One region of the Bacillus sp. 2175 genome, then DNA from elsewhere that is predicted to be linked to it. Evidence: riboswitches for the same ligand, from Rfam matches in the RefSeq annotation. Region 1 holds a riboswitch; the other holds the start of a gene.
What was found. A riboswitch is a leader RNA that binds a small molecule or an ion and turns the genes downstream of it on or off. The one in region 1 is predicted to bind S-adenosylmethionine.
Positions count from the first base shown of each region.

Region 2: another riboswitch for S-adenosylmethionine. It lies ahead of ACXKY9_RS24770 (methionine ABC transporter ATP-binding protein); the one in region 1 lies ahead of ACXKY9_RS15880 (hypothetical protein).

Region 1 is NZ_CM173819.1:3,041,761-3,052,842, reverse strand. It holds gene ACXKY9_RS15905 (energy-coupling factor transporter transmembrane component T) at 1-628, shown strand, start outside; gene ACXKY9_RS15900 (ABC transporter ATP-binding protein) at 601-2,262, shown strand; gene ACXKY9_RS15895 (ECF transporter S component) at 2,235-2,936, shown strand; gene ACXKY9_RS15890 (YwiC-like family protein) at 3,119-3,841, shown strand; gene ACXKY9_RS15885 (hypothetical protein) at 3,872-4,063, opposite strand; SAM riboswitch class I at 4,186-4,284, shown strand; gene ACXKY9_RS15880 (hypothetical protein) at 4,385-4,642, shown strand; gene ACXKY9_RS15875 (SWIM zinc finger family protein) at 4,905-5,294, shown strand; gene ACXKY9_RS15870 (NAD(P)H-dependent oxidoreductase) at 5,318-5,893, shown strand; gene ACXKY9_RS15865 (hypothetical protein) at 5,890-6,243, shown strand; gene ACXKY9_RS15860 (short-chain fatty acid transporter) at 6,284-7,630, opposite strand; gene ACXKY9_RS15855 (hypothetical protein) at 7,978-8,460, shown strand; gene ACXKY9_RS15850 (serine hydrolase domain-containing protein) at 8,620-9,879, opposite strand; gene ACXKY9_RS15845 (MFS transporter) at 9,980-11,082, opposite strand, start outside.
Region 2 is NZ_CM173819.1:4,736,003-4,747,084, forward strand. It holds gene metQ (methionine ABC transporter substrate-binding lipoprotein MetQ) at 1-670, opposite strand, end outside; gene metQ (methionine ABC transporter substrate-binding lipoprotein MetQ) at 740-1,552, opposite strand; gene ACXKY9_RS24765 (methionine ABC transporter permease) at 1,575-2,240, opposite strand; gene ACXKY9_RS24770 (methionine ABC transporter ATP-binding protein) at 2,233-3,258, opposite strand; SAM riboswitch class I at 3,437-3,544, opposite strand; gene ACXKY9_RS24775 (hypothetical protein) at 3,670-4,014, opposite strand; gene ACXKY9_RS24780 (thioredoxin family protein) at 4,167-4,475, opposite strand; gene ACXKY9_RS24785 (toprim domain-containing protein) at 4,479-4,823, opposite strand; gene gcvH (glycine cleavage system protein GcvH) at 5,320-5,703, opposite strand; gene ACXKY9_RS24795 (arsenate reductase family protein) at 5,745-6,110, opposite strand; gene ACXKY9_RS24800 (hypothetical protein) at 6,521-7,048, opposite strand; gene ACXKY9_RS24805 (phosphatase PAP2 family protein) at 7,192-7,839, shown strand; gene ACXKY9_RS24810 (PTS sugar transporter subunit IIC) at 7,905-8,918, opposite strand; gene ACXKY9_RS24815 (L-lactate dehydrogenase) at 8,941-9,891, opposite strand; gene ACXKY9_RS24820 (spore coat protein) at 10,136-10,384, opposite strand; gene ACXKY9_RS24825 (hypothetical protein) at 10,398-10,583, opposite strand.

The DNA.
Region 1 (11,082 bases):
GTTAGGTGATAGCCGTATTAAGCTTGAGGCGATTATGTTTGGCATAGTAATGGGGTTATTACTAGTTGCAGTTATGTTTACGTTTGCGTCATACAATGATATTATTTCCAGTCATAAATTTTTATATTTGTTTTCAAGAATTTCACCGAAAGTTGCATTGTTAACGATGATTACAGTGAGATTTGTTCCTTTGTTTATAAGGCGATTAAAGAAAATCACACTCGTTCAAAAGACGAAAGGTGTGCAGGTAGATTCAGGTTCGATAATTGAACGCGTCAAAAATGGTATGCAATTGCTGCAAGTATTATTAATTTGTTCATTAGAAGATGCACTGCAAACGGCAGATTCTATGCAAGCTCGTGGATTTGGTGTAACGAAGCGTACGACGTATATTCGCTATAGAATGGAAAGGCGCGATTGGTATACGCTCAGTTATTTAATCATTTTATTTATAGCTGCTATTATATGTAGTAATTATGGCGGGGGGAAATTGATTATTTATCCGAAAGTCGAATCGATTCTATTTCAGCAATACGATGGGATGATGTTTGTCGTATTTACGATGTTTATTAGTTTACCAATCATAATGGAAGGGAGAGAATGGATATGGTGGCGCATGCAGAAATAAACAATTTATCATTTGTATATGCTGATGAAAATGAAAAAGCGTTACAGCATATTTCTCTTTCTGTTCAAAAAGGTGAGTTTATTGCACTTGCTGGAGGATCGGGATCTGGGAAGACGACTTTATTAAAACATTTTAAAAAGGAGTTACTTCCAATTGGTACGCGTTCTGGAGAGATATTTTATGAGGGTGTTTTAATAGAGGAAGTAGCTGATTTGTTATCTGCCCAAGAAATTGGGATGGTATTTCAAAACCCAGAAAATCAGATCGTTATGGATACAGTAATTCAAGAATTAGCATTTTCTTTAGAAAATATCGGATTATCATCACATATTATTCAAAAAAGAATAGCAGAGCTTATTAGCTTTTTAGGATTTCAAGATTTATTGCATCAATCTGTTCACACGTTATCTGGTGGGCAAAAGCAACTTGTTAATTTAGCTGCGGTATTAGTTATGCAGCCGAAATTGCTATTATTAGATGAACCGACAGCGCAGTTAGATCCAATCGCTGCAAAAGAGTTTTTAGGATTATTAAAACGGATTAATGAAGAACTTGGAATTACGATTATTTTAAGTGAACATCGTTTAGATGAAGTTATCCCGCTTGCAACACGCGTTGTTTGTATGGATAATGGCCGTATTATGTATGATGGTAGTCCTAAAATTGTTATTACGGATATGTGGGGAGTAGAAACATTCCGTCCATTTATTCCGCAAATTCCAAGGCTATTTTTAGAGTGGAATGTGAGAGATATTCCGTTTACAGTGCGAGAGGCGCAAATGAAAATGAATGATTTTGCAGCGATATCATATGTAAATGAGCCAATAGCACAAAGTGAAAAGCAAGAGGTAATTTTAAGCGCAGAGCATATTTCGTTCCAATATGAAAAAAATAGTCCGCTTATTTTACGTGATTTATCAGTTTCGATTGAAAAAGGAAAATGGGTAGCACTCGTTGGGAAGAATGGTACAGGTAAGTCTACACTGTTAACGATTTTAGCAGGATTACAAAAAGCGAGAAGAGGGAAAGTAAAGTGGAACGGAAAAGTAATACATAAAATTGATTCGAAAGAACGTTTTAAAAGTATTGGGTATGTATCGCAGCATCCGTATTACCATTTTACATTTGATACAGTATGGGACGAGGTTTATGAACGTGCGCGTGAATTATATGGAGAACAAGGAAAAGAAATAGCAGAAGATACGCTAAAACAGTTTTGGTTGTACTCGCTTAAAGAACGCCATCCGCACGATTGTAGCGGGGGAGAGCAACAACTTCTTGCATTATGTACAACGTTATTATCAAAGCCGACTTTATTATTACTTGATGAACCGACAAAGGGATTAGATCCATGGAAGAAAGAAAGAGTAGGAGAGCTATTTAGGAAGCTACAAAAAGAAGGTACAACAATTGTAATGGCAACGCATGATATTGAGTTTGCAGCGAAATACGTTGATCAATGTATGATGTTATTTGATGGAACAGTCATTATGAATGATGCACCGAAAGAATTTTTTAGCGGCAACTTCTTTTATACAACATCTATTAACCGATTCATTCGAAAAGAATTGCCATATGCATTAACGTGGGAGGATGTGTACGAAGCTTGTCCAAAAGATATGTTGCATTCATAATATGTATCTTTGCAGTAATAATCGGCACATTACTCCTTACGACACTTGTCATGGACGGTTATTACATGTTAAGTAGTTTGTTTATATTAGCGGTTATTATGTTACCTTTCTATATCCGTTTTGAAAGAAAGGCGTTTGTTTCACGTGAAATTGTTCTCGTTGCTGTATTAGCGGCAATTGCAGCAGTAAGCCGGGTGCCATTTTCTATTTTACCAAGTGTACAACCAACTTCTTTTGTCATTATCGTTTCTGCAATTGTATTTGGTAGTGAAACTGGTTTTATGATTGGTGCTACAGCAGCAATCGTATCTAATATTTTTTTAGGACAAGGTCCATGGACACCGTGGCAAATGTTTTCATGGGGCATGATTGGTTTTATAGCAGGTTTACTTCGTAATACATTTTTTATGAAAAAGCTATGGGGAAGACTTCTTTACGGAGTAATTGTTGGCTTTTTATTTGGCTGGATTATGAATTTCTGGGGTCTTCTCGGTTTTATACGAGAAGCAACATGGGAAACTGTCATTTCGTATTATATCGCAAGTTTTTACTTTGATTTGAGCCATGCGATTTCGAATGTTATTTTCTTATTACTATTTAGTACTTCATGGATTACGATTCTTACAAGATTTAAAAAGAAATACGGTATATTAGATGAGCATAACGTGACATAGAAAAGCATACTCATATAAGGTAGGGTCGCGACTTACATATTCGTTTGCCTCTTTCATGCTTCTTACATACTGTAAGGAGCATTTTTTTGTCAAAAAATCGATTTAATATACATCCGTTATTATATAAAATTATTTGTATAATGGTAGGTGAGAACTTTTTTCAAAAGGGAGGTGTATAGTTAATGAAGTTAGTTATTCCGAAGCAACATGGTGCATGGGCTATGCTTGTTATTCCTTTTTTATTAAGTGTCATACTTGGGAAACCTACTATTTATCATATTCCATTGTTTTTAGCGTGGTTTTTTATCTATTTAGCCACGTATCCATTTCTTACGTACATAAAGCAAAGACGAAAAAAAGAGTTTTTACAAGCTGCCATTGTTTATTTCAGTATTGCGTTCCTATTTGGGATGATTTCTTTATTATATGAGTGGCGAATTCTTTTATTCGTAATAGTAATGATTCCATTATTTATAGTGAATATGTATTACGCTCGTCAAAAAAATGAAAGAGCACTATTAAATGATATTTGTGCGATTATTGTGTTTTGTATCGGTGGATTAATTAGTTATTACTTTTCAATGAAGCAAATCGGTCATACAGCTATATTCATTGCACTTATTTCATTTTTATACTTTTTAGGTAGTACGTTCTATGTGAAAACGATGATTCGTGAAAAAAATAACCCGAAGTATCGTCTTATATCTTGGGGATATCATATCGTATTAACGATAATCATATTTGTGATTAATCCCTGGTGTTCTCTTATTTTTATACCAAGTGCCATTCGAGCAATTGTGTTGTATGGCAAAAAAATTTCTATTATAAAAGTAGGAATTTTAGAAATTGCTAATTCTGTATATTTTTTAATTATAACGGCAATAATTATGAAGTATGCCATTTGAAAAAACTTCCCATCAATTGATGGGAAGTTTTTAATCTTTTTCTAAAATGTGAACGGTGTACTCGCAACGTTGAATAGCTTGTTCAACAGCATAAAGTGATTGTTCAATACGAGCGCGATTAAAATCTTTTTCAACTGTTTCGAGCGCTTCTTCTAAACAATTTTTAGCTTCTTGTAATGATTGAAAAGAATCTTGTACATATCCGCGAGCATTTTGATGCATTTCATAATCCTCCTTGCGTGTTCGTATATGGGTAGTATGAACAGTAAGGAAGAAAATATAATTTGTTATATTTATTTGACAATTAAAGTGGAATTACGTATAGTAAGAATTAAGTGAATATTTTCTTATCCAGAGAGGTGGAGGGACTGGCCCGATGAAACCCAGCAACCGCGATGCAGGTGCTAATTCCAGCAGAACATATTTGTTCTGGGAGATAAGACGAAGATATATACGTAACTTCTTCTTATCGGAGAGGTTTTTTTATTGCAAAAAAACCGATTACGAAAATTTATATTAAGAAGAAAGGGGTTGCGCATTACTGTGACACTCGAAAAATACGTAAAACTGCGTAGTACAGTTTATGAATATATGATAGAGCAAGATAAGCCGATATCATTGTTAGATATTCAAGAACATATCGTTTCGCATCATGAAGGAAAATTCACGAAAAAGATGTTGCATCAATTTTATTTATCAAGATTATTAGACGAACTAAAACTGGATGGGAAAATTACATTAGCTGATGAATATCTCTATGCTGAAAAAGGGGTATTGTATAAGGCGAGAAAAGGGAGCTAAGCTCTCTTTTTTTCTTAAAATAACGGAGTATGTAGAGTAAAAGACTGCTAAAGCAGCCTGATACAGGGAATGGTGTTGAGTGTGTAGTGTCAAAAATTGAATGTGCCTGAAAGAGGCAATTCATATCGGCTGCAAATGAAAAGAGACACCTTCGCCGAATAGGTGTCAGTCGTTTTGTCATATAGACTTGCTATTTGACAGTTATTAGAATAACATACAGGATTTTTGAAGTCAAAAGGGAATTAAAGGAAGGGGTACAATTATGTACGCTTACTTATTAAAAGATATAACGAAATGGATCCCAAAGTACATTGTAGATAAGGGATATGAATATTATGAAGATGGACATGTAGAAGATGTTGAAATACATGATAAAAAAGTGTTTGCTTTCGTTACTGGAAATGCAGGAAATTATGAAGTAGTTATCGATCTCGAAGATTTTTCAGAAAGTAGCTGCAAATGTCCATATGAGAATCTTTGTAAGCATATGGCGGCAGTTGTTTATGATATTCAAGGTGCTGGTGAGAGTGCAGTTAAAGAGAAACTGAGAGATTTAGAAAAAGAAGAATTACTTATATTATTGAATCGATTATTGCAAAGTTCGAAAAACGTACAGATTGTAGAGAAGATGTTAAAGAAGGGGAAACTTTAACGTATAGAGGGAGTTGTTATGTAGTGAACGTACTAATTGTATACGCTCATCCTAATCCTTCAAGTTTTAACGCGGCGATTTTAAATCATGTGCAAAAAGGACTACCGGAAACAAATCATTCAGTTACGCTGCTTGATTTATACAAAGAACAATTTGATCTAGTCCTCGTATTTAATGAAGAGAAGAAAAGACGTGATTTAGTAAATGAAGAAGAAACAGCTCGGTACAGAACGTTAGTAGAAGAAGTAGATACACTTTTATTCATCTATCCAATATGGTGGTGGGGGATGCCAGCAATTTTAAAAGGATTTATCGATCGTATTTTCGTAGCTGGATTTGCTTATAAATATGAAGGGGCTCTGCCGAAAGGATTATTGCAAGGGAAAAAAGCATGGGTTATTAATAAGTTAGACTCGCCCCTATGGTACGTCGCATTGTTATATCGATCAGCAGATTGGATTATGATGAAGAGAGGTGTTTTACGTTTTTGTGGCATTCGCAATATAAAACGGTCAGTGTTTCAATCTGTGAAAAAGAGTAAAGTATCAAAGCGTGAAAAATGGTTATTACAAATAGAAGAAAAGGCTCGTACATTATGAATGAAGTTGACTGTATTATAAACTGTGTTCAGTATGATGGCGAACTTTTTCGGAAGTATGTTACGCGTTTACTTCAATTGAAAAAATGTAGCGAAACATTTCAGCAAATTCAAATAGAGTTAAGAAATGATTATTTAATAAGAGGAATTTGTGAAAGAGAAGTAGATGAGATAGTACGGGGAAGTAAAGAATATGAAACATATTTTCTTCCTAAAGCGTTACAGTGGAATTTTTTGAGTGAACATCCACACTTAATCGGAAAAATTTGCGAAGATTTTTTTGCATTTGAGTCATTACATCTTACGGAGATAGAGTGGGAGAAGATTATAAATTGCATGGGAAATAAGTGATTTATTATGTAAAAAAGCTAGTATAAAACTAGCTTTTCGTTTAAATAAATAAGAAGCATAGACTAATGATAAAACCCGCATATAGTAAGTTCACAACACAAAATCCCATAATGTCACGAGCACCTAAACCAGCTATCGCTAATGCTGGTAATGCCCAGAAAGGTTGAATTAAATTCGTCCAAGCATCGCCCCATGCAATTGCCATTGCTGTTTTTGCAGCAGGTACACCAAGTTCAGCGCCAGCTGGAATCATAATTGGTGCTTGCACAGCCCATTGACCGCCGCCAGATGGAACGAAAATGTTAACAATGCCAGCACTTAAAAATGTAAAGAGCGGAAAAGTCGTTTCATTTGAAATGCTAATAAAGAAATTAGAAATAGCTCCTCCAAGTGAAAGTCCTTCACTATTTGCTCCAATCATCATGCCCATAATTCCTGCGTAAAACGGAAATTGAAGTAAAATGCCAGAAGCACTTTTCGTAGAGTCTGAAAAAGCGCGAATATACTGAATCGGAGTACGGTGGAAAATAAGACCTGCAATTAATAACATAAAAATCACGATATCGAGAGTAAGGTTAAAACCTTTCGTATAAAAGTAATTGAAAATATAAATGAGACCTAACAATCCAACGCAAAGTGTAATAATAATGCTATTTTCCATCTTTTCAGCGAACGTATTTTTTTCTACTTCTTGAGCAGCAGCTTCTTCATGGAACACGCTAGGATCTACTGTAATCGTATGTTTTTCATCTGGATGCATCGCTTTATTAATGAGAGGCATCGTAACGAGAAAAATAATAACTGGAACGAGAGCGTATGGTGAGAATAACGTTTCTGTTATTGGAATCGCCTCTTTAATACTTCCAGCAGTCGTTTTAATTAACGTTTCACCGCCTGTTGCTAACGTAAGAGGGATAGAGGCAGAAAGACCGGCATGCCAAATGAGAAACCCAGAGTAAGAAGAGGCGATTGCTAGTCTATAATCTAATCCGTCCAGCTGCCTTGCCACTTCTTTTGCGTATAAAACAGATACAACAATTCCAAAGCCCCAGTTTATGTATGCACCAAGTAAACTTACAATTGAAATGGCAATAATGCCTTGTCCATTCGTTTTTGGTAGTCTGGCAGCTTTCGTTAATCCCTTTTTAATAAGAGGAGCATTTGCTAAAGCAGATCCAGTCACGAGTACAAGTGCCATTTGCATAGAAAAGGCGAGGAGTCCCCAAATTCCATTACCCCAGTGATTAATCATTTCTACAGGGGTTTGGTGAGTCGCAAACATACCAAAGAAGATAACAAAAACAGTTAGTAAACATGATAAAATAAACGGTTCTGGCAAGAAGCGTTGCACTAAGGCGACGCAACCATTTGTAAAGGAACGAAACAAAATAGATCACCCTCCTTATGTATATGTAGTACAATTATTCGAGGTTGTTTAGGAGATAACCTCTAATATAAAGAAAATTCAGATATTTATAGGGTGATAATTTATTGATAGGTTGATATAGAGCCTTGTATCAGATTCTGCTTTTAATATACTAGAAGAAAACGGTTGGAAATGGGGTAGCACTTATAGGGATAGTATACAGAAAGGTTACTAGCTGGCTTCAAAGCAACTGTTGCAAAGGGAGAGGAGATTCAATACAATAGTGTTGTATTACATGAGAAATATGTTTTAGCACAAATCTAGCTAAAAATGTTTATACAAATACATTTAAAATTGATGGGGGAATTATGATCAAAAGTTTTTATCTTTTAAAGCCTAAAATGTTTACGGCAGATATGTATTATAAAGTTTTTATTACAGGTGACTGTATATATTTTATAAAGATTGGCGGACAGTTTCATAGTCGATATGCTTATAAAAAACAATTACCTGGTATTTCAGAGCTATTGTTTTTGTTCTGGTTCAAAAAAATTGAGAAAAAACAATTAAACTTAGAAACTGAAATAGATACAAAAATACATACTGGCGATGTACATGAACTCTTGCAATTAAAGAATAACTTTTCAATTGAAATAAATACAATTGAAGAGGTAGTATTAAATAAACGAGGAACGTTTCATACAGGTTTTAATGATAATGGAACAATTTCCTTTATGTTAAAAAATGGTCAAAAAATAAAGTTCATCATCCCGGAAGAAACTTTATTTTCATCTATAGAAGAAATTTTCGACCAATATGAACAGACAATCTTTGTAAGGGAAGTGTTTTAACGAATTCTCCAAAAGGTGTGGATGTATTAGTTAAACACTTAATTAAACATGTAAACTGCTTATATAAATTTTGATAGGCGTGTTTTAAGCAGTTATTCTTTCAGTATCTTCTAATATGTAGGAGTATAAATAAAATGTCCCAACAAGAAAAAGCTTCCACTACTGTGGAAGCTTTTCTAAATAATGTGCAATATCAATATACATATTTGAATAAACCGAATGTATTTCATTACTTGGCGTTGCGTTAGAAGAGAAGTGGGCGATTACCATATTTGCTTTCGGATCGATGTAAAGTGTTTGTCCGTAACTACCTAACACTTCGAAAGCACCTTGTTCATTGTGGGGAATCCACCATTGATTATGATAAGAAATAGAAGCGCCACTACTAATTTCAAGTTCACCTTCTTGTACATTTTTTACACTTTCTGTAATAGAAGAAGGGAGAATTTGTTTTCCGTTATATTCCCCGTTGTTTAATAGTAATTGCCCGAATCTCGCCATATCTCTAGCAGTTGCATTTAATCCAGCACTAGCTTGTTCTACTTTTGTTTCATCTGTAACGTAATACGCGTTTTCTTCCATACCAATTTGAGACCAAATTCGTTCACTTACATTTTCAGCTAGTGATTTACCAGTAATAGTTCTAATAATCCAAGCGAGCGTTTCTGTTGATCCGTTATTGTAAGAAAAGGAAGAACCAGGCGGTGCAGTTTCTTCGGCTTCTCGTAACATATCATAAATTTTCATCGGACCGTCGTAATTTTTGCCGCGGGGTAAAATATTGCTAGCTAAATATAATTGTGCATCTTGATTTTCTAGCCCAGGCTGCTCATATCCATGAGTAGGATATTCAGCTGACACTTGCATGTCCATTAATTGCTGAAGTGTGGCATTACCGAACGGTGTGTTTTTTAATTCTTTTATGTAAGTGTCAGCTGTTTTTTCTAAGTCAATACGTTTTTCTTCAGCGAGAGATTGTATAATCGCCCCGGTAAAGACTTTTGCTAATGATGCCATACCATGAGGTTCATTCTGTTTATACCCATTGAAATATCGTTCATAAACAAGTTGTCCATTATGTACAACGACAAAAGCATCTGTTTTGTTATCGTCTAAAAGTTTTTTTAGAGGAGTTGTATTTCCGAATCTACGCTCCACAGCAAAATCGTCTAAGTTTTGCAATGCGGAAGGGAAGTGAGCAATTTGGTCAGGATTGTTTTTTACGTTATTAACTAAAGTGAATTCTTTCATATGGGTATATGACCAACGTAAGTAAGGGTCATTTAACCAGTTTTCTTTTGTCACATTATGTTTTGATGGGGTCGTTTTATTTTGTTTGAAGTAAGTAAACCCAAGCCCTGTAATTACAAATATGAATGTTAGTATAAGTAAGAGTAGGGGAGATTTTTTTAGTTTCATATATGGCCCTCCTTTTTATTTCTACTATAAGTATACGCTCGTCTTGAAAGAAATACAAAATAAGGAAAGTAAACGGGGAAGTTTACTTTCCTTATTAACGTTAAGCGGAAATTTTTCCGTCTGTAGGTTGTTTCTTGAATTTTTGTTTTCGTCCGTGTAATCCATAATATAAAAGTAAAGTGAACGCAACGATAATAGCTGCGATAAAATACATATTATGATAACTGGATTTCGCTGCGACAATACCTAAAATGAAAGAACCAAAGCCAATACCACTATCAAAGAATGAGAAATACGTAGCTGTCGCAGAACCACGTCTATGGTTTGGAGCGGCAGAAATCGCAATCGTTTGGAAACTCGGAATTAATGTTCCGTAACCTAAACCGATTAGCATACCTGCGCCAAGGAACCAAAATGAAGTTTGTGCTTGGCTTAATATGAACATTCCGATTGTGAAAATAATGATAGCAGGGTAAACGAGTACATTTTCACCGAAGCGATCAAAAATCTTTCCTGTAAATGGACGAGAAATGACAACAACAAGTGCGTATAAAATAAAGAAGTAACTTGCAATTTCACTTAAACCGAGTTCTTTCGCATAAATAGGAATAAAGGATAAAATACCACTATAAGAAAAGGCTAAAACAAATCCTGTAAGTGCAATTGGAATAGAAGATGGTTCGATTAAGTCTTTCCATTTCATTTTTTCACGTTTTTGTTTGCTAACAGGTGCTTCGTGTGGAATATCTACAAGTAGTCCTAATAAAAATGCAAGTAATGAAAATACGGAACAAACGATAAATAACACAGTAAACGAAAAATGAGAAATAATTGTTAAACCTAAAAAAGGACCAATTACCATCGGCAGACTCATAAATACGCCGAAATATGCAAGTGCTTCGCCTCGTCGATGAGCTGGCGCAACATCAGTTACGATCGTACCAGTAGCTGTCGTTGCCATCCCGAACCCAATACCGTGTAAGAAGCGAAGGGCAAGTAATAAGAATAAACTTTGCGCACCGAAATACATAACAGTAGCGGCTAAAAATAATGAAAGTGAAATAAATAATATTTTCTTTCTTCCTAAATCATCGAGCCATTTTCCTGTGAATGGTCTACATAAAACAGAAGAAATAAGAAACACAGTTGCAACTAAACCAATTTCCTCAGGTTTTCCTTTTAGGCCGTCTATTACATAGACAG
Region 2 (11,082 bases), 1.7 Mb from region 1:
CATACGGAGAGTCCGCTCCTTCAATCGCAATTGCATCCTTTGTTGGATTTAATTTTGCATCAATTGCATAGTTTGAATTAATAAATAAAGCATCACCTTCATTATTTTCATACAGCTTTGGTGACAATCCAGGCTCTACATCTGTTTTAAACTTTAAGTTTTTCGGATTTTCGACTACATCTTTTACTGTTGCCTTAACAACATCTACTCCGTCTTTTAATTTAATAACGCCGCCTTTTTGTAACAGTGCTAGCATACGGCCACGCTCCGCTACGTTATTACTCATAATCACTGTCCCGCCATCTGGTAAGTCTTTTAAGCTTTTATACTTCTTAGAATAAATACCCATCGGCTCTAAATGGATTTTTCCTGCGTTTACAATTTTATATCCCTTTTCTTGAATTTCTTTATCTAAGTACGGAATATGCTGGAAGTAGTTCGCATCAATTTCTTTATCCGCTAACGCTTTATTTGGCAGTACATAATCCTGAAACTTTTTAATCTCTAACTTAATGCCTTTTTTCTCTAATATCGGCTGTGCCTTTTCTAAAATAACAGCGTGCGGCACGTTAGAAGCTCCCACAACAAGCTTATTCTCTTCCTTCCCTCCGCAAGCAGCTAATGTAAATACAGATAATGCTGTAACAACTGACAATAGAATCTTTTTCATATGACGTCCCCTTCTCCCTATAGTTATGTAGTAAAAAAGGACCGGCATACACCAGCCCTTTTTCAGCAATTATTCTTTTACAGGAACAACTGCACCTTTATATTCTTTAGTAATAAAGTCTTCAATTTCTTTAGAATGTAATACTTCTACAAGCTCTTTAATCGCTTTTTTATCTTTATCACCTTTACGAACCACTAGTACGTTTGCGTATGGAGAATCATCGCCTTCAATTGCAATTGCATCTTTTTCTGGGTTTAATTTCGCATCAATTGCATAGTTCGAGTTAATTAAAACAGCGTCGCCTTCTTTATTGTTATACACTTGTGGCAACAAACCAGGCTCAATATCCGTTTTGAATTTTAAGTGTTTCGGATTATCTGCAATATCTTTTGGAGTTGCACTAACTGGATCTACTCCGTCTTTAATTTTTAAAATGCCTTCTTTTTGTAAAATTGCTAAACCACGTCCATGGTCAGTAACGGAATTACTCATAATAATTGTCGCCCCGTCTGGAAGTTCTTTTAAACTCTTATATTTTTGAGAATATACACCAATTGGTTCAATATGAATTTTCCCTGCTATTTCAAAATCATATTTTTTATCTTTAATTTCTTTTTCTAAATATGGAATGTGCTGGAAATAGTTTGCATCTAATTCCTTATCCGCTAACGATTTATTTGGCAACACGTAATCTTGGAATTTTTTCACTTCTAATTCAATTCCTTTTTTCTCAAGTAACGGTTTTGCTTTTTCTAAAATTTCAGCATGCGGTACGTTAGAAGCACCAACAACAAGTTTCTTTTCATCTTTATCTTTCCCGCCACAAGCAGCTAACCCAAAAATTGAAGTTGAAATAAGTGCCGTAAGTAATAATTTTTTCATTTAAAATATCCTCCCGTTTTTATTATCGTTTATCTATTCGAGTCGTTAAACTATCACCAATCCACTGGATTAAAAATACAACTAGTAATACACAAATTGTCGCAACGATTGTTACATCGTTATTCCCTCTCTGGAATCCTTCTAAGTAAGCAAGTGTTCCAAGGCCACCAGCACCAACAACTCCCGCCATTGCTGTATAGCCTACTAAAGCAATTGTCGTAACCGTAATACCAGATACTAATGCTGGTAATGATTCTGGAATTAACACTTTCAAAATAATTGTGCTTGTTTTTGCTCCCATTGCTTTTGAAGCTTCAATTACACCTTTATCAATTTCGCGAAGTGCAATTTCGACCATTCTCGCGTAGAATGGTGCGGCTCCAATAATTAAAGCCGGCAGAGCTGCACTTGCTCCAAGAATTGTTCCAAGAAGAATCTTTGTAAATGGGATTAATAAAATAATTAAAATGATGAACGGTATAGAGCGGAATATATTTACGAATGCTCCAATCACCGTATTAATTGATTTGTTTTCCCATAAATTATCTTTTGCTGTCATGAAGAGTAACAATCCTAAAATTAGTCCTAAAACAAATGTCGCAAGGGCTGCGATTGCCGTCATATATAACGTTTCACCAGTTGCTTCTAACATTTGATTCCAATCAACATTTGCGAGTAACTTATCCATGTGCAATCACCTCCAGCTCTACTTGATCTTGATGAATTCCTTCTATTGCTTGCTGGATCGCTGTTTCCTCACCATTTAAATGAACAACTAAACTACCGTAAGAACCGTTATTCGTTTGTGCAATATTTCCTTGCAAAATGCTAACTTCTATATCACTGCGTTGCATTAATCGTTGAAGCACTGGTCTTTCTACAGCCTCACCGATAAACTGCAAACGAATTACTTTTCCATCTGGATATTTTTCAATTAAATTTTCAATTGTTTCATTTGTATCTTCAGAATCTGTTAACTGCTGTACAAATCGTTTCGTAATATCTTGCTTCGGATTACGGAATACATCAAGTACTGGACCTGTTTCTACAATCTTTCCTCTCTCCATTACCGCCACTCGGTTACAAATCTTTCGAATCACGTGCATTTCATGTGTAATGAGTACAATTGTTAAACCAAGACGCTTATTAATGTCTAATAGTAAATCTAAAATTTGATCTGTCGTTTCCGGATCAAGAGCTGACGTTGCTTCATCACATAAAAGCACTTGTGGATTGTTAGCTAATGCTCTTGCAATCCCGACGCGTTGCTTTTGTCCTCCACTCAGCTGAGATGGGTACGCGTCTCCTCTTCCTTCTAATCCAACAAGATGAATTAATTCATCAACACGTTTTCTTCTCTTCGCTTTATCAACACCTGCAATTTCAAGTGGAAACTCAATATTTTCACGTACAGTTCGTGACCAAAGTAAGTTGAAGTGTTGAAAAATCATTCCGATTTCTTGTCTTGCCTTACGAAGTTCACTTCCTGTAATTGCTGATATAACACGATTCGCAATTGTAATTTGGCCAGAAGTCGGTTTCTCTAACTGATTAAACAATCTGATTAACGAACTTTTTCCAGCGCCGCTATATCCAATAACACCAAATATTTCGCCTTTTTCTATTTTTAAATTGGCGTTATCTACAGCAGTGACATCACCGCTTTTCGCCTTATATATTTTCTTTACGTTCTCTAATAGAATCATGATGTTCACCCCTTTTTTGTTTGGATCGACTCCGCAATTTTTTATTTTTAATGCGTGTAGTCCAATGTTATCATTACTTTTATTATTTGAATGTCCTCCACATTCAAACAATAAAAAAACCTTTCTGCTTTAGAGAAGCAGAAAGGTTTATATGCGTATATAACAACATTATCCCTCTCTCTCATCTCTCAAAGCATTCGCTTTGCAGGAATTGGCACCATTTCAACATAAGTTGACGGTTGCCGGGCTTCACAGGGCACAGTCCCTCCACCTCTCTTGATAAGAGAAATCAGATTCAATTTTCGTCTGATTTGAAATTTATGAAATTGTCTATATTTTATGACTTGAATTGTATCAATATACACTCACCATGTCAACAGAAATTTTCGCAAAAAATGAAACTTCAGAATTTTAAGCACCTACTGACATCGGTTTACATATATGAAACATCGATTCCACTAATAACATCGTTCGGTACGTTCCTGAATATTGTACACGTCCATCGTTCATTAACATTTGCAATCGTACATTTCCATTCACCAATTGTTCTATATCCTTTTCATCTAAGCAAATGATTTGTTCCGTTCCTCTTTCCTCATGTACCAGCTCTATATAATCTCTTGAAATTTGTAACGAACAACTTTCATCTCCAAAGCGAAAATTAACAGTTTTTTCTTCTTGTCTTAAAAGCGGTTCTAAATGATATTGACCATTAGCGTAATTTACAAATGATTGAAGCAAAGAATATAATCTCACCCTAAATCACATCCTTCATATCACTTTCTATTACATACCATTCCCTCTCACTAAAGAGCAATCCTGTTATTTTCGCTCGACAAATACTGTATCCACCCTGCATCTCGACATATTTCCCAAGAAATATGTCGAGGCGGCAAAAATTTTGCCGCCTACTTTAATTCCGTATATAAATATTCAACCGAATGAAATGCGTATATCTTCTTCATCAGTGTCCCATTTTCAAAAACAAGTAAACAAGGTACACTTTCAATCCCATACTCTTTCGCTAAATACGGAGCATAATTTAAATCTAACATCCCAATTTTGAGGCCTTCAATTGTCATCTCAACAACTGTTAACATCTTTTTTGCTAATTGGCATGTTCCACACATTGGAGTATATACATATAATACTGTTTTTTCTTCGTTCTCTATTAGGGCTGTAGCTTCGGCTCCTGTCCAATCAATCACTTCTATCATTCCTTACCGTAAATATTCTGTATAAACGTCAATGTCGGCTCCCCATAATACATTTGCTAAGTGTGTAGATGGCGCAGTTGCCACTTCTCGGTACGAGCGATCAATATAGATATGCTCGGCTTGCGGAAATTCTTTTCGAAATTGTTTCCTTAACTTTTCTCCAGCATCATCAGCATCCACTAGCACATACACTTCCTTATCAAAAAACTGATCAACGAGCTCATCCATTTTCGACAAACCAATTGTACCATTTGTACAAACAATTTCCACCGGTTCACGAATAATAGATTCAATCTTTCTTCTATCTGATGTACCTTCTACAATAATGACTTTTTCTACATAAATCATATGTCATCACCCGATCACCATATACTATATAACCTTGAACTTAGTATATAGTATATTCGTTATTTTCATGTTGTTTCCTGTTTATTTTTGCAAAAGAAAAGCGGAAGCGGCTCGTTTAGAACAGGAGGGCATTGGAACTCCTGAACTAGAGGCGCCTTTTGCCTCAAGTGAAGGAGTGAAATGACCGACTGTTCTAGCCGCTGGAGCTAGACAACGAAAAGCGGAACCGACTGTTTAGCCCTGTTGGCTAAGGTTCTTTCGTACAGAAGACGCTTTTTGTCTTCTCGTACGGAAGGTTCTTAGACATGAAGGGCTAGGAGGTGGAGCTGGACAATGAAAAGCGCAAGCGGCTCGTTTAGATTGTGAAGACTTATGAAACCTTACCACAAAACAGTTTTTCTCATAATAGCTTATTTATTTACATATAACTTGAATTTCATTATTTCACACAAAATAAAAAAGGACAGCACAAAGGCTGTCCTTTAGTCGACTACAATTAGTCTTGGTTTGTCATTTCTGCATATTTTTCTGCAGTTAATAACTTCTCAACTTGGCTTGCATCAGAAAGTTCAACTTTAACCATCCATGCACCCTCGTATGGAGATTCGTTAACAAGTTCTGGTTGGTCACTTAATTCTTCGTTTACTGCTACAACTTTACCGCTTACAGGTGCGTATAACTCAGAAACTGTTTTAACAGATTCTACGCTTCCGAATGGCTCGTCAGCTTCGATTGTTGCACCTACTTCAGGAAGTTCAACGAATACGATATCGCCTAGCTCACCTTGTGCAAAGTGAGTGATACCGATAACAACTTCATTACCTTCAGTTTTTACCCATTCGTGTTCTTCAGAGTAACGTAAATTATTTGGAATGCTCATGACTGTACCTCCAGTGAATGTATTAATTATGTAAAAATACCTTATTGGTACTTTTTCCACACACTTTCAAACTGCTCTTCGTTAAAACCAAGTGTTACATTCGTTCCATCTGTTACAATTGGACGTTTAATCAACATGCCATCAGATGCTAAAAGCTCATACATTTCGTCTTCGCTTGCATCTTTCAACTTATCTTTTAGACCAAGTTCACGGTAACGCATTCCACTTGTATTAAAGAATTTTTTTAATGGTAATTCACTTTTTTCATGTAAATTACGTAAATCTTCTTTTGATGGTGGATTTTCAACAATATGAATCATCTCATATGCTACATCGTTTGCCTCAAACCATTTCTTTGCCTTTTGACATGTGCCACACTTTGGATATGAATAAAATGTTACTGTCATAAATTCACCTACTTTTTTACTAACCTTTACCTTTATCATATAGAAAACGTTTTGTTATTTCAAACCATTATTCGCTAAACTTTTACTTATTTCGTGATAATTTTTAATAATCCTGCGAATTTTTCTTATTTTTCCGCCATTTGTTAAGAAAAAAATAAATATATAAATTTTTTAGATTCTGCACCAAACATATATCTTAAACAAGCGTTTGATTAATTCTCCATTTTTCTTTCTTAACCTTTGAACTACAGGAGTTTCTTCCTACCGAACATACAGCTTAAACAAACGTTTGATTAATTCTCCATTTCTCTTTGTTAACCATTGAGTTACATCAGTTTCTTCCTACCGAACATACAGCTTAAACAAACGTTTGATTAAAAAATAAGAAGCCTCGTTTACAGGCTCCCTCATCATCTATTCAAATAATCTGCGATGGTTTGAAATACGACGATATACATATTATGAATACTTTCTTCTGTATTTCCACCATTAGATAAACCAATTGCCCATTGTTGCCCTTCACCACTTCCGATATTTGCAAAGCCTTGCGTATACATAGCATTTACATCTTTTCGTGCACTGTTATACTCTATTCCTTTTGTAATAAAAATTGAATATGATTTATCTTGTAAACCGATAAAAAACACTGGTTTCTTTAGCGATGAAAATACATTTTTATACTGCTCTGTTGAGGCTTCTTGAAAGTGATCTTTCATTATTAGAAAACCATCCACTTCCTTAGATTTCTTTTCCAGTTCCTCTAACTTCATTTCTTCAAACTTTACATTCCTAAACGTATCTTTCGGCTTTTCTCCAACAACTCCAATTACGAGTGCTCTTCCGTTATATTCTAATTTCTCTCCTGCTTTATCCTTTGCACACCCAGCACCTACTAGGCATATCAATATAAAAAATAAGAAATACGATAAACGCTTCATTTAGCACCCTCTCCTTCTTTTTAGTCAAGTGACAAAAACGTAAGGTTAATTCAAGAAAATGTAAGTAAAATCGATAGCCCAATTCACGTTTCTATATTATAATCAATTGAATTTACTTACATTACTAAACATAGGAGATCAACATGAAGAAATTTAAACTTTCATCTTTTCTTCCGTTAAGTTATATACTTCTACTCGTGCTCGTAAGTCCCCTTTACGACGTATTAAATAAATCGACTGTTCACGCAGTAGACGTTACAACTGTAGTAGATGATTGGATTCCATTTGTAAAAGCATTTATTATTCCTTATTTACTTTGGTTTCCATACTTATACGGCGCACTTATTTATTACTGCTTTGCTGACCGAAAGCAATATTATGTCACTTTAAGTAGTGTTATTTTTGGAAAGCTTGCTTGTTTTTCTATTTATTATTTTTGGCAAACAACTGTACCGCGTCCGACTGTCGTTGGAACAGATGTATTTTCTGAACTAGTTCGCTATATTTATAGTATCGATCAACCTGTAAACTGTTTCCCTAGCATTCACGTTCTTACTACATTCGTAATTATGTTAGCTGCCTTTAAGCGTAGAGAACAGCATGCTTTTGAATATTACATCCTTACTTTCTTCGGTACACTTATTATTTTATCAACGCTATTTACGAAGCAGCATGCCTTTGTAGATGCCGTTTCTGGAATGACGCTTGCAAGCATACTTTACTTCGGCGTTCAGCTCTTATTGGCCAAAGAACCGATAAGAGTTCCAGTAAAACAAAATCATAGAATGTAGCATGACAAAAAAGCAGACTGTGGCTTCTCAGTCTGCTTTTATCTATTAGTAAGGAGATTTTCAACTTAAGATTGCGGTACAGTCATATCACCAGAGTGAATACGACCTGCTTTTTTAAGAGCAATGTAAAGTATATAAGAAACAGCTACTGGAATGACGATATAAGTAATTACCATCGCCGGGAGAACTTCCCATCCTTGGCTGGAAATTAAATTAATTGGTGCGATAAGAGAACTTAATCCAAGACCTGCAATTTCCTTTCCTGCTTCCAGTTGGAAAATTAATGCGGATACTGGACCGACTATAGCACTGGCAACGACAGTTGGGACGAGAATCATTGGATTTTTAGTGATATTTGGTAACTGTACTTTCGGAGTACAAAGTGCTTGAGCTAATATGCCACCTAAATTATTTTCTTTCGCTGAGATGACAGAGAATCCGATAAACTGAGCGACGCATCCGGCAAGAGCAGCACCACCTGCAACACCGTCTAAGCTAAGTGCAATTGCTAACGCAGCTGATGAAGCTGGAGAGATAAGTAATAGTCCCCAAACGACTGCAATGACGATAGAAGCGATGAATGGGCTACCAGCTGAGCTATCTTTAATAAACGCTCCAACTGTATTTAAAACAGGAGTAATATTATGAGATAACCAAATACCAACTAAACCAGAACCTAATATGGCCGCAAATGGAACGAGCATCATATCTAACGCAGTTTTTCCACTTAAACGTTTACCAATATATACAGCTAAAGTTGCTGTTAATAATGCACCGATTGGCTCACCTGTTTTAATAATTAGACCAGCTTCAGTAATTGAAATGGATCCGGCACCAATTGCTCCGGCTACCATCGCTGAGAAGATTACAAGACCGTTTGCACCGAGCATAAAAGCAATTCCGGCACCAATTGCCGGTGCCATTAGTGATTTTGCAACAACTCCGATTGTAATAAGTAATGGTATATCAACAATTCTTCCTATATTTTCGATCAGTAAACCAATTCCGAGGGATACGAAAATACCTTGTGCGATTCCAGCAGATGCTTTAAATACACGAGACATTATATATTCCTTCATTTGTTTCACCTTCTTCTATAAGTTAGTAACCAATTGTTTTCATATAATCACGTAAAATATCGTTTGATTTTGCGAATCGAGATTCTTCATCCTCTGTTAAATTGAGTTCTACAACTTCTCTTATACCGTCTCTAGTAATAATAGCTGGTACTCCTGTACAAATATCATATTCACCATACTCACCATCTAAAATGGCTGATACAGCAATGACACGGTGATCATCATTAAAGATTGAACTCGCAATATATGCTAGAGAATTTCCAATTCCGTAATAAGTAGTTCCTTTACGTTTATAAATTTCCCAACCAGCTTTTGCAGTCTTCTCAACAATTTCATCTAAATCTATTTCACCAAATCGTTCTTTTTGTTCTTCTAAAATTTGCAGAATTGGCTTTCCACCAACAGTTACATGAGACCAAGCAACCATTTGAGAATCACCATGTTCTCCTAATGAATACCCATGAATACTACGAGGGTCTACATGTAGCATTTCAGATAAAATTGTTCTTAAGCGAGAAGAATCTAGTGATGTACCAGTACCGATTACGCGATTTCTAGGTAATCCAGATAATTTCCACACTTCATATGTAATAATATCAACTGGGTTCGATGCAAGTAAGAAAATACCATCAAATCCACTTTCCATTACGCCGCCAACAACACTTTCCATAATCTTCGCACTCGCTCCTAAAGTATCTAAGCGACTTTGCCCTGGTTTTGGTGCTGGCCCTGCTGTAATAATAACAATGTCCATATCTTTGCAGTCTTCATAGCTTCCTGCATATACTTTTGTTCTTGTATTTGTAAAGTTAATGCAATGTGATAAATCCATTGCTTCCCCAACTGCACGTTCATGATTTATATCAATTAATAATAGCTCTTCACAAATCCCTTGATTTACAATGGAATACGCACAACTTGATCCAACTAATCCAGTACCGATAATTGCAATTTTTCTTGTATGTCTTTTCATAGCAATCTCTCCTAATTGATCATATAATCTATTTCTTTTGCTCTTTACACTCCTAATTATAAAGGTTCTCACGATAGAAATCATGGATACTTTGTGAAATATTGAGCAAATCGTTTGTCCTTTTTGTGAATTGTTATATTCCATTTTCGTCATATTTGTTACAGCTGGAAAAATATTTATTATGTATTTATTGACATATAAAAAAGAAGACGAGCGAATAAATTCGCTCGTCTTCTTTTTCCTGTTATTCCGCACTTAATTGACTTTTTAATTGCTGCACAATCATCGGATTCGCAGGTGCTGCCGGTTTGTAATAACTTTTTTGCTTTGCGTACTCATACATATTACGTTGGCGCATTTCATCTTGATTACGAATTTGAATTAACGTTTGGTGTAACTGTTCATTATCAGACTGAGCAATATAATTTGCATAACTTGTTAAACTTGCATTTAATCCTGCTAAATAATCATTTACCATATCTTTTTCATTCATGTTCCGCTTCCTCCTATCCTAGGAAAGTCATTAATTGCTGTTTCGTATTTCGTGCATCTTGCGCATCCTTTTGTAACATTTGTTTCAATTGTGGATCTGTACACGTCTGTGCATACTGCTCCAACTTGTTAATAATTGTTGCGTGTCCACCAATTAAATGACGTAAGTTTTCTACTTCAAGCTCTGTTAAATTTTGCATGGAATACTCCTACCTTTCTTCTTTCATTCTCCTTTAGTATTCTGTTCTTTTTAAATCGTATTCATGAAAAAGCTTTCTTACATTTCAAATCAATCACATCTATTTATAAATACAAAAAAATGTTATAATTACAGAAAAATACAAATATTCAAAAGCTAACCTTATAATAACAGTATAATCCTCAAACAAACCATGGTAGGAAGGTGTGCTCATGCAAAAATATGTTAAAGTTATCTTCTTTATCATTTACGCAATCCTCTATGTAAAACTGTTGATTGATATATTAAATTTAAAGCCGTTATTCACTTCTATAGCTTTACATATGTTATTTCTCATTTGCTTTCTATTTATAGCACTTAACAATTATAAAAATCGTAACACTACATTTTTCCTATTGTTTATTAGTGCAACTCTATTAGTAAGTATTAGCTTCATTAAAAGTATTCTTATATAAAGGAGCAATAAACATGAAAACACATGACTTCCTTACAGAAATCCA